2 regions of the Aquabacterium sp. TM01 genome follow, and region 2 is predicted to be linked to the other one. Evidence: predicted binding sites of a transcription regulator. Region 2 holds the regulator's gene; the other holds the start of a gene.
The links. The regulator sigma-54, encoded in region 2, starts transcription at its own class of promoters, with help from an activator protein. The targets are predictions, from matches to a motif close to TGGCANGNAANCTGCTTT.
Positions count from the first base shown of each region.

Region 1: the regulator sigma-54 is predicted to act here: its motif matches at 5,305-5,322, upstream of nirB (nitrite reductase large subunit NirB).

Region 1 covers NZ_AP046529.1:1,628,911-1,636,856, reverse strand. Annotated here, with positions in the region: gene AC3WW4_RS07590 (RBBP9/YdeN family alpha/beta hydrolase) at 83-724, shown strand; gene AC3WW4_RS07585 (nitrate- and nitrite sensing domain-containing protein) at 763-2,079, opposite strand; gene nirD (nitrite reductase small subunit NirD) at 2,129-2,515, opposite strand; gene nirB (nitrite reductase large subunit NirB) at 2,540-5,068, opposite strand; gene leuE (leucine efflux protein LeuE) at 5,437-6,120, shown strand; gene AC3WW4_RS07565 (autotransporter domain-containing protein) at 6,425-7,946, shown strand, end outside.
Region 2 covers NZ_AP046529.1:2,672-10,617, forward strand. Annotated here, with positions in the region: gene AC3WW4_RS00200 (THUMP domain-containing class I SAM-dependent RNA methyltransferase) at 1-163, opposite strand, end outside; gene AC3WW4_RS00205 (DUF599 domain-containing protein) at 580-1,290, opposite strand; gene AC3WW4_RS00210 (RNA polymerase factor sigma-54) at 1,379-2,917, opposite strand; gene lptB (LPS export ABC transporter ATP-binding protein) at 2,931-3,698, opposite strand; gene lptA (lipopolysaccharide transport periplasmic protein LptA) at 3,698-4,303, opposite strand; gene AC3WW4_RS00225 (thiol:disulfide interchange protein DsbA/DsbL) at 4,390-5,040, opposite strand; gene AC3WW4_RS00230 (SPOR domain-containing protein) at 5,100-5,789, opposite strand; gene argS (arginine--tRNA ligase) at 5,822-7,513, opposite strand; gene AC3WW4_RS00240 (protein kinase domain-containing protein) at 7,627-7,946, shown strand, end outside.

The DNA.
Region 1 (7,946 bases), 1.6 Mb from region 2:
ACCCACACCTTATTTGATTTGCGCATACCAGAATGCGTATTCATTGCTTTCATCACATATGCCTGCCGCCTACAGTGGGTGCATGAACCCGTCCTCGCCCTCCTCCTTGCTGCCCATCGCACAAAGACATCAGGTGCGTGTGCTCATCATTCCCGGCCTGCGCGACAGCGGCCCCACGCATTGGCAAACCTGGCTGCAGAGCCAGTACCGTGGTGCCGTGCGGGTGCAGCAACGTGACTGGTTCGCCCCCGACCTGGATGAGTGGGCCCAGAACATCACGGAGACCCTCGGGCGGTTCGGGGCGCACACGCAATGGATTGCCGTGGCCCACAGTTTCGGCTGCCTGGCGCTGGCAATGCATCTGGCCTTGCACGCGCAAGCGCAGGACGGGCTGGGCGGCATCCGCGCCGCGCTGATGGTGGCGCCCGCGGACCCGATCAAGTTTGATGTCGCGCACCGCTTGCCGACCGATGGCCTGCACATCCCGGCGACCGTGATCGGCAGTGAAGACGACCCGTGGATGCCCCTGGAGCAGGCGCGGACCTGGGCACAGGCCTGGGGGGCGCGCTTTCAGAATCTGGGCGCCGTCGGTCACATCAACACGGACTCCGGTTTCGGGCCCTGGCCACTTGCGCGCTACAAGGTGGACCAGATGATCCGTGACCAGCAACGGGCGCATCGGCTGGACCGGGTGCACCCGATGGAGCTGAGTTACGCCGTGTGAGCAAAGATGGCAGCGAGCAGCTGCGCAGCCGATCAGCTTTAGTGCATGTCGGGGCGAGGCCCGAAGACCAGATCAGGCAAGGCCAGCGCGGCCTCGGCCACATCCACCAGCTTGCGGTTGTGGTCCATGGAGGTTTTCTGCAGTGCACGGAAGGCTGCATCTTCGGTCAGGCCCATGCGCGCCATCAGGGCCCCTTTGGCGCGTTCGATGAGCTTGCGTTCGTGCAGCGCGCGCCGGGCAGTCTCCAGCTCGGACTCCATGCTGACCAGCCGGGCCGTTTGAGCTTGTAGCACCTCTTCCAGCGACGAGATCTTGGCGGCATCGGGAGCGCTCGCGGCGGTGTCGCTCCCGCTGTCTGAGGTTGAGCCCAGTACCGGCGCCGCATCGGGTTGCTCGGCGGTGTTGAAGAAGCGGCTGACGGCATGAGTGTGCGGCGGCGGATTGTCACGCAATTGCCTGAGGAGCCCCTCCGAGTCCCGCAGGTCCTGCTGGGTCAGATCGAGCTGCGCGGCACAGGCCTGACGCAATCCTTCGACGAGCTCGACCTCGCACTGCCACAGTGCGGCAATGCGCACGCTAGCGGCGTCGAACCAGCTGTCGCTCAGGCGGACATCCAGCACGGTGCCGTGGCGGGCGGTGCACAAGATGCGACGCAGGCGCTCCAGCATGGCCACATTGGGCGTCAGCTGGTGCTGCTGCCACTGGGCTTGCAGGGCGGGCGGCGCAAACTCTTCGAACACCTTGAGACTGTGCTCCTGGGCGTCAATGAGTTTGACAATGCGCAGTTGCTGGGTCTCGCTGCAAGCGCCCGAGGCGAAAAGCGCCCCCCCCACAGCGCGCTCCTGACCGGCGGCCTCTTTGCCCTGGATCAGGTGAACCAAGGACACCAGCTGACGCGAGATGCCGGGATGGGGCGCGGCATCGGCCAGTTGGTAGATGAGCTCGACCAATCCGGCGATCACGCGGCTGTATGCGGCCACCGCTTCGTGGGCGGTTGGGATGCGTTGATCAATCTGCAGGCGCAGTGCGGCCAGGGCCTGCAGGTCCAGCAGCACCCAGGCCATCAGAGAAAGGGTTCGGGCGGTGGCGCCTTGTGTGAGCCTGGCTTGCTCGTTGAACAGGGTGCGCAAGCTGGCTTCGACAGGGTGAACCGCCGCGAGCGCCGCCTGGCGCTCAGCCTGAAACCGCTGCCCGGCGGAAGCGAGGTAGACGCTGGTCGCCCCCCGTTCATGTTGCAAGGCGTCGATGAGCTGACCGACCACCCCGGCGAGCTCGACCCGCTCGGCCAGATGTCGCACGGCATCGAGCTCCAGTTGCTTGGCTCGCAGGACGAGATGAGAGGCGGACAGGGTCATGAGCGAGCGAAGGGATCACAAAAACGAGAGGGCCAGGGTGAATCGACGCTCACGCCAAGGCCACCCTCACCTGGCCAGCTTGAATGCTGACAGGGTGCGTCTGCACCGAGTATGCGGGGGACTCCAGGCATTCGCCACTGCTCAGTTCGATATGCTGTTTGTACAACGGCGAGGCGACGACGATGCGCCCACCCAGGCTGCCAATCAAACCCCGCGACAAGACACTGGCGCCCGTCTTGGGGTCCACATTGTCCAGGGCAAAGAACTGGTCTTGCCCGACGCGAAAGACAGCAACGTGGCGCCCGGCCACCAAGGCGCACACCCCGGTGTTGGGCACGATGTCGTCCACCGCGCACACGGAGGTCCAGGCGCTCACTGTGCCCGAGGTGTCCACTGCGTCCGCCGCGGCTTGGAAATCCTGAATGACTGCGTTCATGTTGTTCTCCTTCCAGTGAGGGGCTCAGGCGGTGATCTCGTCGGTTTGTGCGGCGTGCTCTTCGGGGCGGGCCGGACGGATCTGGCCGCGCTCCTTGACGAAGACGATACGTTCGTCCTTCGCGTCGCTGTTGACGAAGGAGCGGAAGCGCTTGCGCACCTCCGGGTTGGTGACCGCCGTCTTCCACTCGCACTGGTAGGTGTTGACCACGTGCTGCATCTGGGCTTCCAGCTCGGCACCCAGGCCCAGACTGTCATTCAGGATCACGTCCTTGAGGTAGTCCAAGCCGCCCTCCAGGTTGTCACGCCAGGTGCTGGTGCGCTGCAGGCGGTCGGCGGTGCGGACGTAGAACATCAACACGCGGTCGATCATGCGCACCAAGTCGTCTTTGCTCAGGTCGGAGGCCAGCAGTTCAGCATGGCGTGGCTTCATGCCGCCGTTGCCACACACGTAGAGGTTCCAGCCCTTTTCGGTGGCGATGACGCCGATGTCCTTGCCCTGCGCCTCGGCGCATTCGCGGGTACAGCCCGAAACGCCGAACTTGATCTTGTGGGGCGCGCGCAGGCCCTTGTAGCGGTTCTCCAGCTCGACGGCCAGGCCCACGCTGTCGCCCACGCCGTAGCGGCACCACGTCGACCCCACACAGCTTTTGACCGTGCGCAGGGACTTGCCATAGGCGTGCCCGGACTCGAAGCCCGCCGCGATCAGTTCCTCCCAGATCAGGGGCAGTTGCTCGACGCGCGCGCCGAACATGTCCACTCGCGCCCCCCCAGTGACCTTGGTGTACAGGCCGTACTTCTTGGCAATCTGGCCCACGGCGATGAGGCCGTCGGGCGTGACCTCGCCGCCGGGCATGCGGGGCACGACCGAGTAGCTACCGTCTTTCTGAATGTTGCCCAGGAAGTAGTCGTTGCTGTCTTGCAGGCTGGCCAGGTCTTTCTTCAGGACGAAGTCGTTCCAGACCGAAGCCAGGATGTTGGCGGCGGTGGGCTTGCAGATGTCGCAGCCCAGGCCTTGACCGTGCTTGGCCAGCAGTTCGTCGAAGGTGTGGATGTTGCCCACGCGAATCAGGTGGTAAAGCTCCTGGCGCGAGTAGGCGAAGTGCTCGCAGACGTGGTTGTTGACCGCCATGCCGCGCTTGCTCATTTCGGCCTTCATCACCTGGGTGACGAGGGGCACACAGCCGCCGCAGGTGGCGCCCGCTTTGGTGCAGGCTTTCAAGTCGGCGATGGTGGTGACGCCCTCCCCCACGGCCGCGCAAATCTGCCCCTTGCTGACGCTGTTGCACGAGCAGATCTGGGCCGTGTCGGGCAAGGCATCCACCCCGAGGCCTGGCTTGGCCTGTCCATCGCTGGAAGGCAGGATCAGGAACTCGGGCTTGTCGGGCAAGGCAATGCCGTTGAGCGCCATCTGCAGCAAGGTGCCGTATTCATCGGCGTTGCCGACCAGCACGGCACCCAACAGCTTCTTGCCATCCTCGCTGACGACGATCTTCTTGTAGACCTGATGGATGTCGTCGTTGTAATGAAAACTGCGGCTATGCTGCGTCTTGCCGTGGGCATCGCCAATGCTGGCGACGTCCACGCCCATGAGCTTGAGCTTGGTGCTCATGTCAGCGCCGGTGAACGCGGCCTGCGCATCACCCGCGATATGACGTGCGGCCACGCGGGCCATGTCGTAGCCGGGCGCCACGAGACCAAAAGTTTGCTCGTTCCACGACGCGCACTCACCAATGGCGTAGACGTGGTGATCGCTGGTGCGGCAGTGGTCGTCGATGACCACGCCCCCGCGCGGCCCGATGGCCAGCACGCACTGGCGGGCCAGGTCATCGCGCGGACGGATGCCAGCCGAGAACACGATCATGTCGGTCTCGTGGTAGCTGCCATCTTCAAAGACCATGCGGTGGCGGTGCTCGGCCCCGTCCACGATTTTCACTGTGCTGCGACTGGTGAGCACGCTCACTCCGAGCGCCTCGATTTTGTGGCGCAGGATGCGGCCCCCGCCCTCGTCCACCTGCACGGCCATCAGGCGCGGCGCGAACTCGACCACATGGGTTTGCAGGCCGAGGTCGCGCAGGGCCTTGGCGCATTCCAGGCCCAGCAAACCGCCGCCCACCACCACGCCGGTGCGGGATTTGGCGCCTGCCACCTTCATGGCTTTCAGGTCTTCAATGGTGCGATAGACGAAGCACTTGTCGCGGTCGCGCCCAGGGATCGGGGGCACGAAGGGCGTAGAACCGGTGGCCAGCACCAACTTGTCGTAGGGCAGCACCTCGCCGTCGGCGGTGGTGACGGTGCGGTCGCGGCGTTCGATGGCCACGGCGCGAGCGGCCAGACGCAGTGTGAAGCCGGTGCGCTCGAAGAAGCCGGGTTCGACCACGGACAGGTCTTCGGCCGACTTGCCGGCGAAGTACTCAGAGAGGTGCACTCGGTCATAGGCCGGGCGGGGTTCTTCGCACAGCACCGTGACCTCGACGTTCTGCAGGCCCGCCTCAAACAGGCTCTCCAGAAACTTGTGACCCACCATGCCGTGGCCAACGACGACGATTTTCATATGCACTCCTGCGACGCGTTAGGGGCGGTGTCGCCCACTCGGTCAGGCGACAGCCGTGGCTCTCCGGGCAAACGAGCAGATGTGCTCAAGCCTGCCCAGGAGACCAGAAAGCAAAAAAGGGGACCGGGCAGCCGAGCTGCCTGCATGGATCTTGCGCATCAAACTGATGCCCGCCGTCGTTAGCGGAAACCATGTCTGTGCGCTGAGGCGACGCTACCTGCGGGCACGCGAAGGAGTAAGCAACATGCGTGCCCGCCGACAACGCGACCGGCAGGCCGTGCAGCTCGCGAAGCGCACCGCAACGCAGCGCCCCATCCTGGGTCCGATCAGCCAGCCGCACAAAAGCGGTGCGCGTTGCTCCGATTACCATGCCGGAGTCAGACATCCAGCAACTGCATCCGCGCTCCATGGTCTACGGCATCACCGATCTCACCACCTTCGTACTGGGCACCATCTTCATCGTGCTCTTGCCGGGCCCCAACTCCCTGTACGTCATGAGCGTGGCATCGCAACAAGGCATGGTCGCGGGCTACCGTGGTGCGTTGGGCATTTTCATGGGTGACCTGATTCTGATGACCCTGGCCGCCACGGGCGTGGCCTCGCTGTTCCAGACCCACCCGGCGCTGTTTGTCGGCCTGAAGTATGCAGGCGCCGCCTATCTCGCATTTTTAGGCTTGGGTCTCTTGCGTGCCGGCTTCACACAGTGGCAAAACAAGACAGTGAGCGCCCCCCGCGCTGCCCCGGCCAGCGGCAAGCCCTTTCAGGTGGCGCTGCTCATTAGCCTCATGAATCCGAAGGCGATCCTGTTTTTCGTGTCCTTCTTCATCCAGTTCGTGTCGCCGACCTACGCCCGTCCGTGGCTGTCGTTCCTGATCCTGGGTGCGATTGTTCAGGCCTGCAGCATGGTGTACCTGTCCGCGCTCATTCTGGGCGGCAGCCATCTGTCCGGTTTGTTTCAGCGCCAACGCCGACTGGCCGCCGTGTGCACGGGCGGTGTCGGGGGCCTGTTCATTGGCTTTGGCGTCCGCTTGGCGGGAACCGGACTCGGTTAACGCTCATATCTGCGGTTTTCTCGACCGCCTGGCTTTTTGCTCCGAAAGCGGACGTATTGACTGCTTCGTAAATGCGAAACCTTTTCGCCGCGCATCAAAAATCAAACTGAGCGTTGCACCCAACGATCGACAGCATTTGGGTGGCGTCCGAAAACACCAGAAAACCGGAGCTGCAGCAAACAAAAGTAGCAAATTTACCACCACCGCACTGCTCAATGCTTAATACAGATCGTTACAAACGATTAAGTTGTAATAACATTTGTAAGGTTAATAAAACACCCTCACTTCAACAAGGCTTTAGAGCATGAACAGCAGTAACGGATCGATGAACCGCATGTACCGCGTCGTCTGGAACGCCACCACGGGCGTGTGGCAAGCGGTGGCCGAAATGGCGAAAGGCCGTGGCAAGACCAAGAGCATCGCCGTGACCGGCGCAGCGGTGGGAGGGCGGTTGCTGGACCTGCGACGTTCGACGCTGCAGGCCGCCGTCCTGGCCGCGCTGGGGGCCTCTGCGACCCCGGTCATGGCAGTCGCTTTTTACAACTTCACCCCGACGACGATCAACACCGCGGTCACCGGCACCCAGAGCGCCTACAATTTCTCCCTCGCAACCCTCAATGTCACTGCCTCGGGATCGGTGCAAGCAACGGACGCTCCGGCGGTCTCGGTGTCGAATTCCGACGACAACGCCAATTCGACCGAAATCACCAATGCTGGGACGATCAGCGCCAGTGCGAGCATCAGCGCTCCGATCAGCGCTGTCTACATTGCAACTGACGATTCCTACTTCGGAACAGGCAACCTCACTCTCACCAATCGCGGCACCATCTCTGCCACCTCAGGAGGCGACGCCACCGCCATTGAGATCAGCAATCAAGGCGGCTTGACCAACATCAACAACGAGACTGCGGGGAGGATCACCGCCAGCAGCACGGCCGGAGGCTCGGCCTTCGGCGTGCGATTCAGCGGTGCTGACCTGTCAACCGACTCTTTCATCACCAACGCGGGAACGATCACCGTCACTGCCACAGGTGGGAACTACGCTGGTGTCTATGCCACGGGTATCGATGTCAGCGACCTGAGTGACTCATCCACTGTGTCCAACAGCGGCACGCTGACCGTCTCTGCCACTGTTGGGCACAACGCTGTTGCCTATGCCACGGGTATCGATGTCAGCGATCTGTATGACTCGTCCAGTGTGTCCAACAGCGGCACGCTGACCGTCACTGCCGCAGGTGGGGACGACGCAGGTGTCCAGGCCACGGGCATCGACGTCGGCGATCTGTATGACTCGTCCAGTGTGTCCAACAGCGGCACGCTGACCGTCACTGCCACAGGTGGGGTCGACGCAGGTGTTCAAGCCACGGGCATCGACGTCAGCGATCTGTATGACTCGTCCACTGTGTCCAACAGCGGTACGCTGACCGTCACGGCCACTGCCACAGGTGGGGTCCACGCTAATGTCTATGCCAAGGGTATCAATGTCGGCGATCTGTATAGCTCGGCCAGCGTGTCCAACAGCGGCACGCTGACTGTCTCTGCCACAGGCGGGGACAGCGCCTATACCTCTTCTGCCACGGGTATCAATGCCGACGATCTGCATGACTCGTCCAGTGTGTCCAACAGCGGCACGCTGACCGTCACTGCCACAGGTGGGGACAACGCCTATGTCGTTGCTACGGGTATGGATTTCGACGAAGTGAATGACTCGTCCAGTGTGTCCAACAGCGGCACGCTGACCGTGACCGCGACTGCAGGTGACTTGGCCTACGCGCGCGCAACGGGCATGCGGTTGAACGAACTGCGTGACAACGCCTCCATCACCA
Region 2 (7,946 bases):
CGGCGGCGGACGCGGTGGCAGGTGCGATCACCTCGATGCCGCCACGGGACTCGGTGATCTGTGCGGCGGCGCCCAGGATGCGACGGGCTTCAATGGCCAGCAGCGATTCGACGCCGGACGGGCAGGACAGGTAAAGGGCGGACGGGCGATCGGCGGCAAGCACGGGGCGTTGGCCGAAGTCACGCGACTCGGGGCGGGGGCCGGAGCGGACGGGGGCCGGTCGCGAAGAGGCACCCCACACGGCGCCGCCGGGAGAGGGGCCATGACGCCGATCATCGCCACCTCGCCAGGTGTCAGAGGCCGACCGAGACGCTGGGCGAGACCCGTGGCCTGAGTCAGAGCGGGCCGCGTCGCGTGTGTGCGGGTCACGTCCGCCGGGAGCGCGCCCGTATGAGGCACGTCCCTGTGCGCCACTTCCGTGCGCCTCACTGCCATGTGGATCGCGTCCCTGTGGTGAGCGGGTGGACGAAGGGGCGCGGTCGCGCGTCTCCCCCGAGGGGCGTCCGGTGGCCGGGGACACGACGGGGCGGCGGGGGGGCTTGATGGGCATGATGGGGTCGCAATGAAAAGAGAACGCGGTCAAGGGCGCAAGATGGCCAGCACGTCGGAGCGGAATTCTCGCCGATACAGGATCCAGAGGACAGCCAGGGTGCCCAGCGCAAAGGCCACCGGTGACACCAACCAGGCGATGACCGCAAAGGACATGTAGTAGGCCCGCAGGCCGTCGGCAAAGCTTTCGGCGGCCATGCCCATGAGTTTGCCGGCGCGGTCGCCGAACTCCTGGCGGTCGGCGCCGCCTTCGTTGAAGACGTCAACGTTGGGGGCGGCGCCCACCAGAATGGCGCCGAACGAGTAGACGCGCATGGACCAGGTGAAGCGGAAGAAGGCGTAGACGAAGACAGACAGCAGCACGATGAGCTTGATGTCGAGCACCAGCAAGGAAGTGCGCACGGCAAAGGGCAGGTCGCGAACGAACTCGCTGGCTTTCTCGGTGGTGCCGAGCACGGCCAGCAAGCCACCGATCACCAGGATGGTGGTGGAGGCCCAGAAGCTCGGGCTGCTGGCGAGGTTCTGGGTGATGGCGGCATCGACGATGCGCTGGTCGCGGTGGGTGACCTGGAGCATCCACAGGCGCCGGTAGTGGTTGGTGCTGGACAGCAGGGTGCGCTCGACGCGGGCGCGGCGGCTGGCAAATTGCGCGTAGCCGATCCAGCCGAACACGAACAGGGCCAGGGCGGCCCAGTCTTGCCAGGGCAGCATGGTGATCAGGTCTTGGAGGCGAAGCAACATGGACGAGCAATGAAAGACAGATCAGGGACACCGGTCGGGGTGGGCGGGTCGCGCCGGTCACCGGGGCGTGGCGCGGTCCCGTCCTCGCTCAGAGGGCCTTGCGCAGGTTCGCGGGGGCGATCTTGAGGGCTTCGCGGTACTTCGCCACGGTGCGGCGGGCAACCTGGATGCCCTGCTCTTCCAGCATGCTGGACAGCGCGCTGTCTGACAAGGGCTTCTTGGGGTCTTCGGCGGCGACGAGCTGCTTGATGAGCGCGCGCACCGCCGTGCTGGAGGCATTGCCGCCGGCTTCGGTGTTGAGCGAGGAGCCAAAAAAGTACTTGAGCTCGAAGGTGCCGAACGGCGTGTTCATGTACTTGGCCGTGGTCACGCGCGAGATGGTGGACTCGTGCAGGCCGAGTTCGTCGGCGATTTCGCGCAGCACCAGCGGCTTCATGGCGATTTCGCCATGGGTGAAGAAATTCTTTTGCCGGTCGACGATGGCCCGCGACACGCGCAAGATGGTGTCGAAGCGCTGCATGATGTTCTTGACGAACCAGCGGGCCTCTTGCAGGCGGGCGTTGAGGTTGGCGTGCCCCTCGCTGGCTGTGCCCCCACGCGGACCGCGACTGGAGCGCAGAGCCTGGGCGTAGTAGTCGTTGATGCGCAGCTTGGGCATGACGTCCGGGTTGAGGATGACCTTCCAGCTGCGCCCGGCCTTCTGCACGATGACGTCGGGGATGATGATGTTGGCCTCGGCGCGGGTGAAGGCGCGACCCGGCTTGGGCTCGAGCGAGACGATGAGGCTCTGGGCGTCTTTCAGCAAGGCCTCGTCGGCCCCGGTGGCGGCCATGAGCTTTTTGAAGTCGCGGCGGGCCAGCAGTTCGAGGTGCTCGCGGCAGATCGCCATGGCCACGTCACGCGCGGGCTCGGCGGGCATGCCCCGCAGTTGCAGCAACAGGCACTCGGACAGGTTGCGTGCGCCCACGCCCACGGGCTCAAGGTTCTGCAGCCAGCCCAGGGCACAGCGCAGACGCGAGAGCAACTCGTCGAGGGTGTCTTCGTCCGGCTCGTCGGGCAGGAGGCTGGCGGCGATGTCTTCGAGCGTGTCGGCCAGGTAGCCGTCCTCGTTGAGGGACTCGATGAGCATGTCGACCGCAGCCATGTCTTCGTCGCTCAGGCGGGTGCCCAGCAGTTGCTGCCTCAAGTGCTCCTGCAGGGTGATGGACAGGCTGTTGCGCTCGAGCGGGTCGAGCTCGTCGTCGCCCTGGCTTTGGCGCGCAGGGCTTTCACTGATGCCGTCGAAGTCGTCGCGCTCGGTGCCGTTTTCCCAGTCGTCGCGCTCGGTCGTGCCCATCTCGGCCGTGTCGATGCCGCTGGTGTCGGCCTCGGTGGGCGAGCTTTCGCGCTCGGCGCCGGCGTCTTCACTGCTGTTGTGTTCGTTGCGCTGACGCTCGAACTCCAGCGAGGCGGCCGTCTCCAACGGGGCGAAGTCGTCTTCGGGCTCCAGGAAAGGATTTTGTTCGAGCATCTGCTCGATTTCCTGGTGCAGCTCCAGGGTGGACAGCTGCAGGAGCCGGATGGACTGTTGCAGCTGAGGGGTCAGCGCCAGATGCTGAGACAGCCGAAACTGCAGGGAGGGCTTCATGGGCGCCGGTCGCTCACATGCGGAAGTGCTCGCCGAGGTAGACCTTACGGACCTCGGCGTTGTGGACGATGTCGGCCGGGCTACCCTCGGCAAGGACACTGCCTTCGCTGATGATGTAGGCGCGGTCGCAGATGCCCAGCGTTTCGCGGACGTTGTGGTCGGTGATGAGCACGCCGATGCCACGCGCCTTCAGGAAGCTGATGATGCGCTGGATCTCGATGACGGCGATCGGGTCGACGCCGGCAAAAGGCTCGTCGAGCAGGATGAAACGCGGCTGGGTGGCCAAGGCGCGGGCGATTTCCACACGGCGGCGCTCACCGCCGGACAGGGACAGCGCAGGGTTGGTGCGCAGCTTCTCGATGCTGAGCTCGTGCAGCAGGCCATCCAGGCGCTCCTGGATGACGGCCTTGCTCAGGCCTTTGCCGCGCTCGTCCACCTGCAGCTCCAGCACGGCGCGGATGTTGTCCTCGACATTGAGCTGGCGGAAGATGGAGGCTTCCTGCGGCAGGTAGCTCAGGCCCAGGCGGGCGCGCTGGTGGATGGGCAGGCGCTCGACGCGCTGGCCGTCGATGGTGATCTCGCCGGCATCGGCGGGCACGAGGCCCACGATCATGTAAAAGCTGGTGGTTTTGCCGGCGCCGTTGGGGCCCAGCAAGCCGACGACCTCGCCGGCGGCCACGGCCACATGCACATCGTGCACCACGGTGCGGGCACCGTAGCGCTTCTTGAGGTGCTCGGCGCGCAGTTCGCTGCGCGGAGGCGTAGCCAGCGGCGCGTTCATCAACGGGCGCCTTCGGTGCTGGGGGTCTCGGGCGTGGTGCGCGGGGTGATCACACCGCGAACGCGGCCGGTGGCCCCGCTGCTGCTGCCGCCACCCTGGACCTGGAAAACCGAAGTCTTGTTGTCGTAGACGATGACGGGCCCACTGACCTGATCGTTGACGGTGTTGCCCTGCAGGCGGCGCATGATGGCGCGCGAGGTGAAGCGGATGATTTCGGTGCGGCCGTCGTAGACGATGCGCTCGGCTTCGCCTTCGATGGACTCGTCCACCCCATCGCGTTTTTGCCGGAAGAAGGCGCGCCCACCCGGCCCACCGATGGCAGTGGCCGTCTGGCTGCCGTCGGGGTTCTGACGCACTTCCACACGGTCGGCGCGAACCACCATGGTGCCCTTGGTGATCTCGACGTTGCCGCTGAGGATGTTCAAGCGCTGGTTGTCTTCCACCCGGGCCGCATCGGCGGCGAAGTTGAGCGGTTGAAAACGGTCGGCCTTTTCCGCCACGGCCGGGGCGCACCACAGGACGCCACAGGCCAGCGCCAGCGCACCGGCAGTGCGGGCAAAACGGCACGTCAGGGAGGGGAAAAGTGGGTTCGTCATCATCGGCATGGAATTTGCAATGATTTTAGCCACGAACCAGGGGGAAATCGCGTCTGAAGCGCGATTTCCCTGCGCCTGCGCGCCTGTGTGCCGCCTCAACGGCCCTTGCGGGACTGGTTGATCAGGAAGTTGGTGGTCGCCAGGGTGCGCTCGTGGTTGCCATTGAGCGACACCGAGGTGAAATAGCGCCCGGCGATGCCCAGGGTGGGCACGCCGTCGATCTTGTAGGCCTCGGCCAGACTGCGGGCCTGCTTGCACTTGGTCTGCACGGCAAACGAGTTGAACATGGCCATGAACTTGTCCGCATCCACCCCGTGACGGGCGACGAAGGCCGCGATGGCTTCGGGCTTGTCCAGCGGCTGACCCTCGGCGTGGATGGCGCGGAAGACCTTGGCATGCAGGGTCGAGACCAGGCCCATGGCCTCCAGCGCGTAGAACAGGCGCTGGTGGTTGCCGAAGGGGTTTTCGCGGAAGGCCACCGGCACGCGGCGGAACACGACGTCGGCTGGGAGCTTGTCGGCCCAGGCGGCCAGCGAGGGCTCAAAGTTGTAGCAGTGGCCGCAGCCGTACCAGAAGAACTCGACGACCTCGACCTTACCGGCGGGCGCCGACACCGGCGCGGCCTGGGCCAGGCGCACGTAGTGCGTGCCTTCCACCGGGCCGCCTTGGGCCAGGGCCAGCCCGGGCAGGCCAACACTCAAACCCAATGCGCCCAGGGTATGGATCGAAAACTCGCGGCGATTCATCTAGCGTCCTTTCTGTCCGGCCCGAAGGCCACGGCAATCAACGAGGGCAGCGCCCCGGCTTACTTCTGGATGCGCACCAGGGCAGACTCCACCCCAGCGGCTTGCAGCTTGATGCGAACCTCTTCCGCCGCATCCTTTTGCGGGTACGGCCCCAGGCGCACCCGGAACATGGTGCGGCCGTTGACCTCACGCTCCTGGATGCGCGACTCCAAGCCCATGATGGCCAGCTTGGCGCGTTGCTGTTCGGCTTCGGCCTGACTGGCGTAGGCGCCGGCCTGCACTTGATAGCTCAACGCGTCAGCGGCCGGCGCGGTGGACACGGGGGCCGCCCCCGAGAGGATGGCGGCGGGATTGCGGGCGCTGGAGGCGGCGGCGCTGGCAGGCTTGGCCGCTGGGGCCGGCTTGGAGGCCACCGGAGCGGGTGCGGCGGCCGAGGCCGGCTCGGCGGAGATGACCGGGGCCTCGGTGGGTTCGGGCGAAGACGCCGACGACGGGGCCGAGGCGACCGGGACGGCCTTCGGCACGGCGGGGTTCTTGCCGTACAGCGGGCTGTTGGGGTCCCAGCTCTTGTTGTGCTCCATTTCGGCCGCGTCTTGCTCGGGGGTGCGCTGGGGCACCTTGTCGATGAAGGGCAGCGGCACCTTGGTGATGTAGACGGCCACCCCCAGCGCCAGCGCCAGCCCGATCAACAGGCCGACGATCATGCCGAGGAAAAAACCGCCGCGCTGAGCGGCACGTGGACTGGTCATGGGGAGGGATCCTCTCTGGGTCACCAGGGTGTTTACATCTTGTTGGGCGCGCTGACGCCCAACAAGGACAGACCGTTGCGCAGCACCTGCGCGGTCGCGCTCAGCAAAGCCACACGGGCACGGCTGAGTTCGACCTCGTCGACCAGGAAACGTTCCGCCGCGTAGTAGCTGTGGAAGGCACTGGCCAGGTCACGCAGGTAGAAGGCCACATCGTGCGGAGCCAGGCCCTGGGCGGCGGCCGTGAGCATGCCAGGGAATTCGGCCAGACGGGTCATCAGCGCCAGCTCGGTGTCGGCGGTGAGCAGGGCCAGGTTGGCGCCGGCCAGGGCGCTCACATCGCAGCCCTTCTCCGCGTACTGGGTGCGCACCGACTGAATGCGGGCGTGGGCGTACTGGACGTAGAACACGGGGTTCTCGTCGTTCTGTTTGAGGGCCAAGTCGACGTCGAAGGTGAATTCGGTGTCGGCCTTGCGGCTGATCAGGAAGAAGCGCACGGCGTCCTTGCTGGTCCACTCGATCAGGTCGCGCAGGGTGACGTAGCTGCCGGCGCGCTTGGAGATCTTGACCTCCTCGCCGTTCTTCATCACGGTGACCATCTTGTGCAGCACGTAGTCGGGCCAGCCCTGGGGGATGCCGACACCGGCGGCTTGCAGGCCGGCGCGCACGCGGGCGATGGTGCCGTGGTGGTCGGAGCCCTGGATGTTGACGACCTGCTCGAAACCGCGCTCCCACTTGGCGATGTGATAGGCCACATCGGGCACGAAGTAGGTGTAGCCGCCTTCGGACTTGCGCATCACGCGGTCCTTGTCGTCACCGTAGTCGGTCGAGCGCAGCCACAGGGCGCCGTCTTGTTCGTAGGTCTTGCCGGCGTCGACCAGTTTCTGCACGGTCTGCTCGACGCGGCCCGAGGTGTAGAGGCTGGATTCGAGGTAGTAGTTGTCGAAGCGGACGTCGAAGGCCTTGAGGTCCAGGTCCTGCTCGTGGCGCAGGTAGGCCACGGCGAACTGACGGATGCCGTCGAGGTCCTCGGGGTCGCCCGAGGCGGTGAACTCGCGGTCATCGGCCTTGACGGTCTTCTGGGCGAGGAAGTCGGCCGCGATGTCGGCGATGTAGTCGCCGTTGTAGGCCGACTCGGGCCAGTGCTCGTCACCGGGCTTGTAGCCCTTGATGCGCGCATGCGTGGACCAGGCCAGGGTGCTGATCTGCACGCCGGCGTCGTTGTAATAGAACTCGCGGGTGACCGACTGGCCTTGCGTTTCGAACAGGTTGCACAGGGCGTCGCCCAGTGCGCCCTGGCGGCCGTGGCCCACGTGCAGCGGGCCGGTGGGATTGGCCGAGACGAACTCGACGAGCACCTTGCGGCCGTTGGCGGGTTGCCAGCCGAACTTGTCGCCTTCGGTGAGCACATCGGTGACGATGGCCTGCTTGGCTTCGGGCAGGAGGCGCAGGTTGATGAAGCCGGGGCCGGCGATCTCGATGGGGAGCTTCACCCATTGCTGGACGGCCGGTTGGGCTTCCAGCGCGGCGACCAGGGCGGTGGCCAGCTCGCGGGGGTTCTTTTTGAGGGGCTTGGCCAGCTGCATGGCCGCGGTCACGGCCAGGTCGCCGTGGGCGGCCTGCTTGGGGGCCTCGAAAACCGGTGTGAAGGACGCGGCGGCGTCGGGCGCCACCTGGCGCAGGGCTTCACCCAGGGCAGAAAGAAGGGCACGCTTGGCTTGGATCATGGGCGAATTCTACGGGGGCGAACCGCCTTCCCGGGGGGATGCGATGATGTGCGAACAATTGCACACTCTGTTCGGGTCTTTTCGTGTGGTGAAGAGCGCCCGAACGTGGAAAGATGCAGACATGGCAGCAGTGGGTGAGCATGGGCGACCTGGACATTGACCTCAATAGCGGTTTGATCGGCAAATACCGGATCATCAATAGGCTGGGCGAAGGCGCCACCAGCGAGGTCTACCTATGCCGGGACGACTTCCATGACCGCGATGTCGCGATCAAGCGCGTGCGCTCGTCGGCACTGAGCGACGCGGTCGATGGGCCGGTGTACGCCCGCTTCTTCGCGGCCGAGGCCGCCCTGGTGGGTCGCCTGCAACACCCGAACGTGGTGCACATCTACGACGCGGTGCCCGACCCCACGTCACCCTATGTGGTGATGGA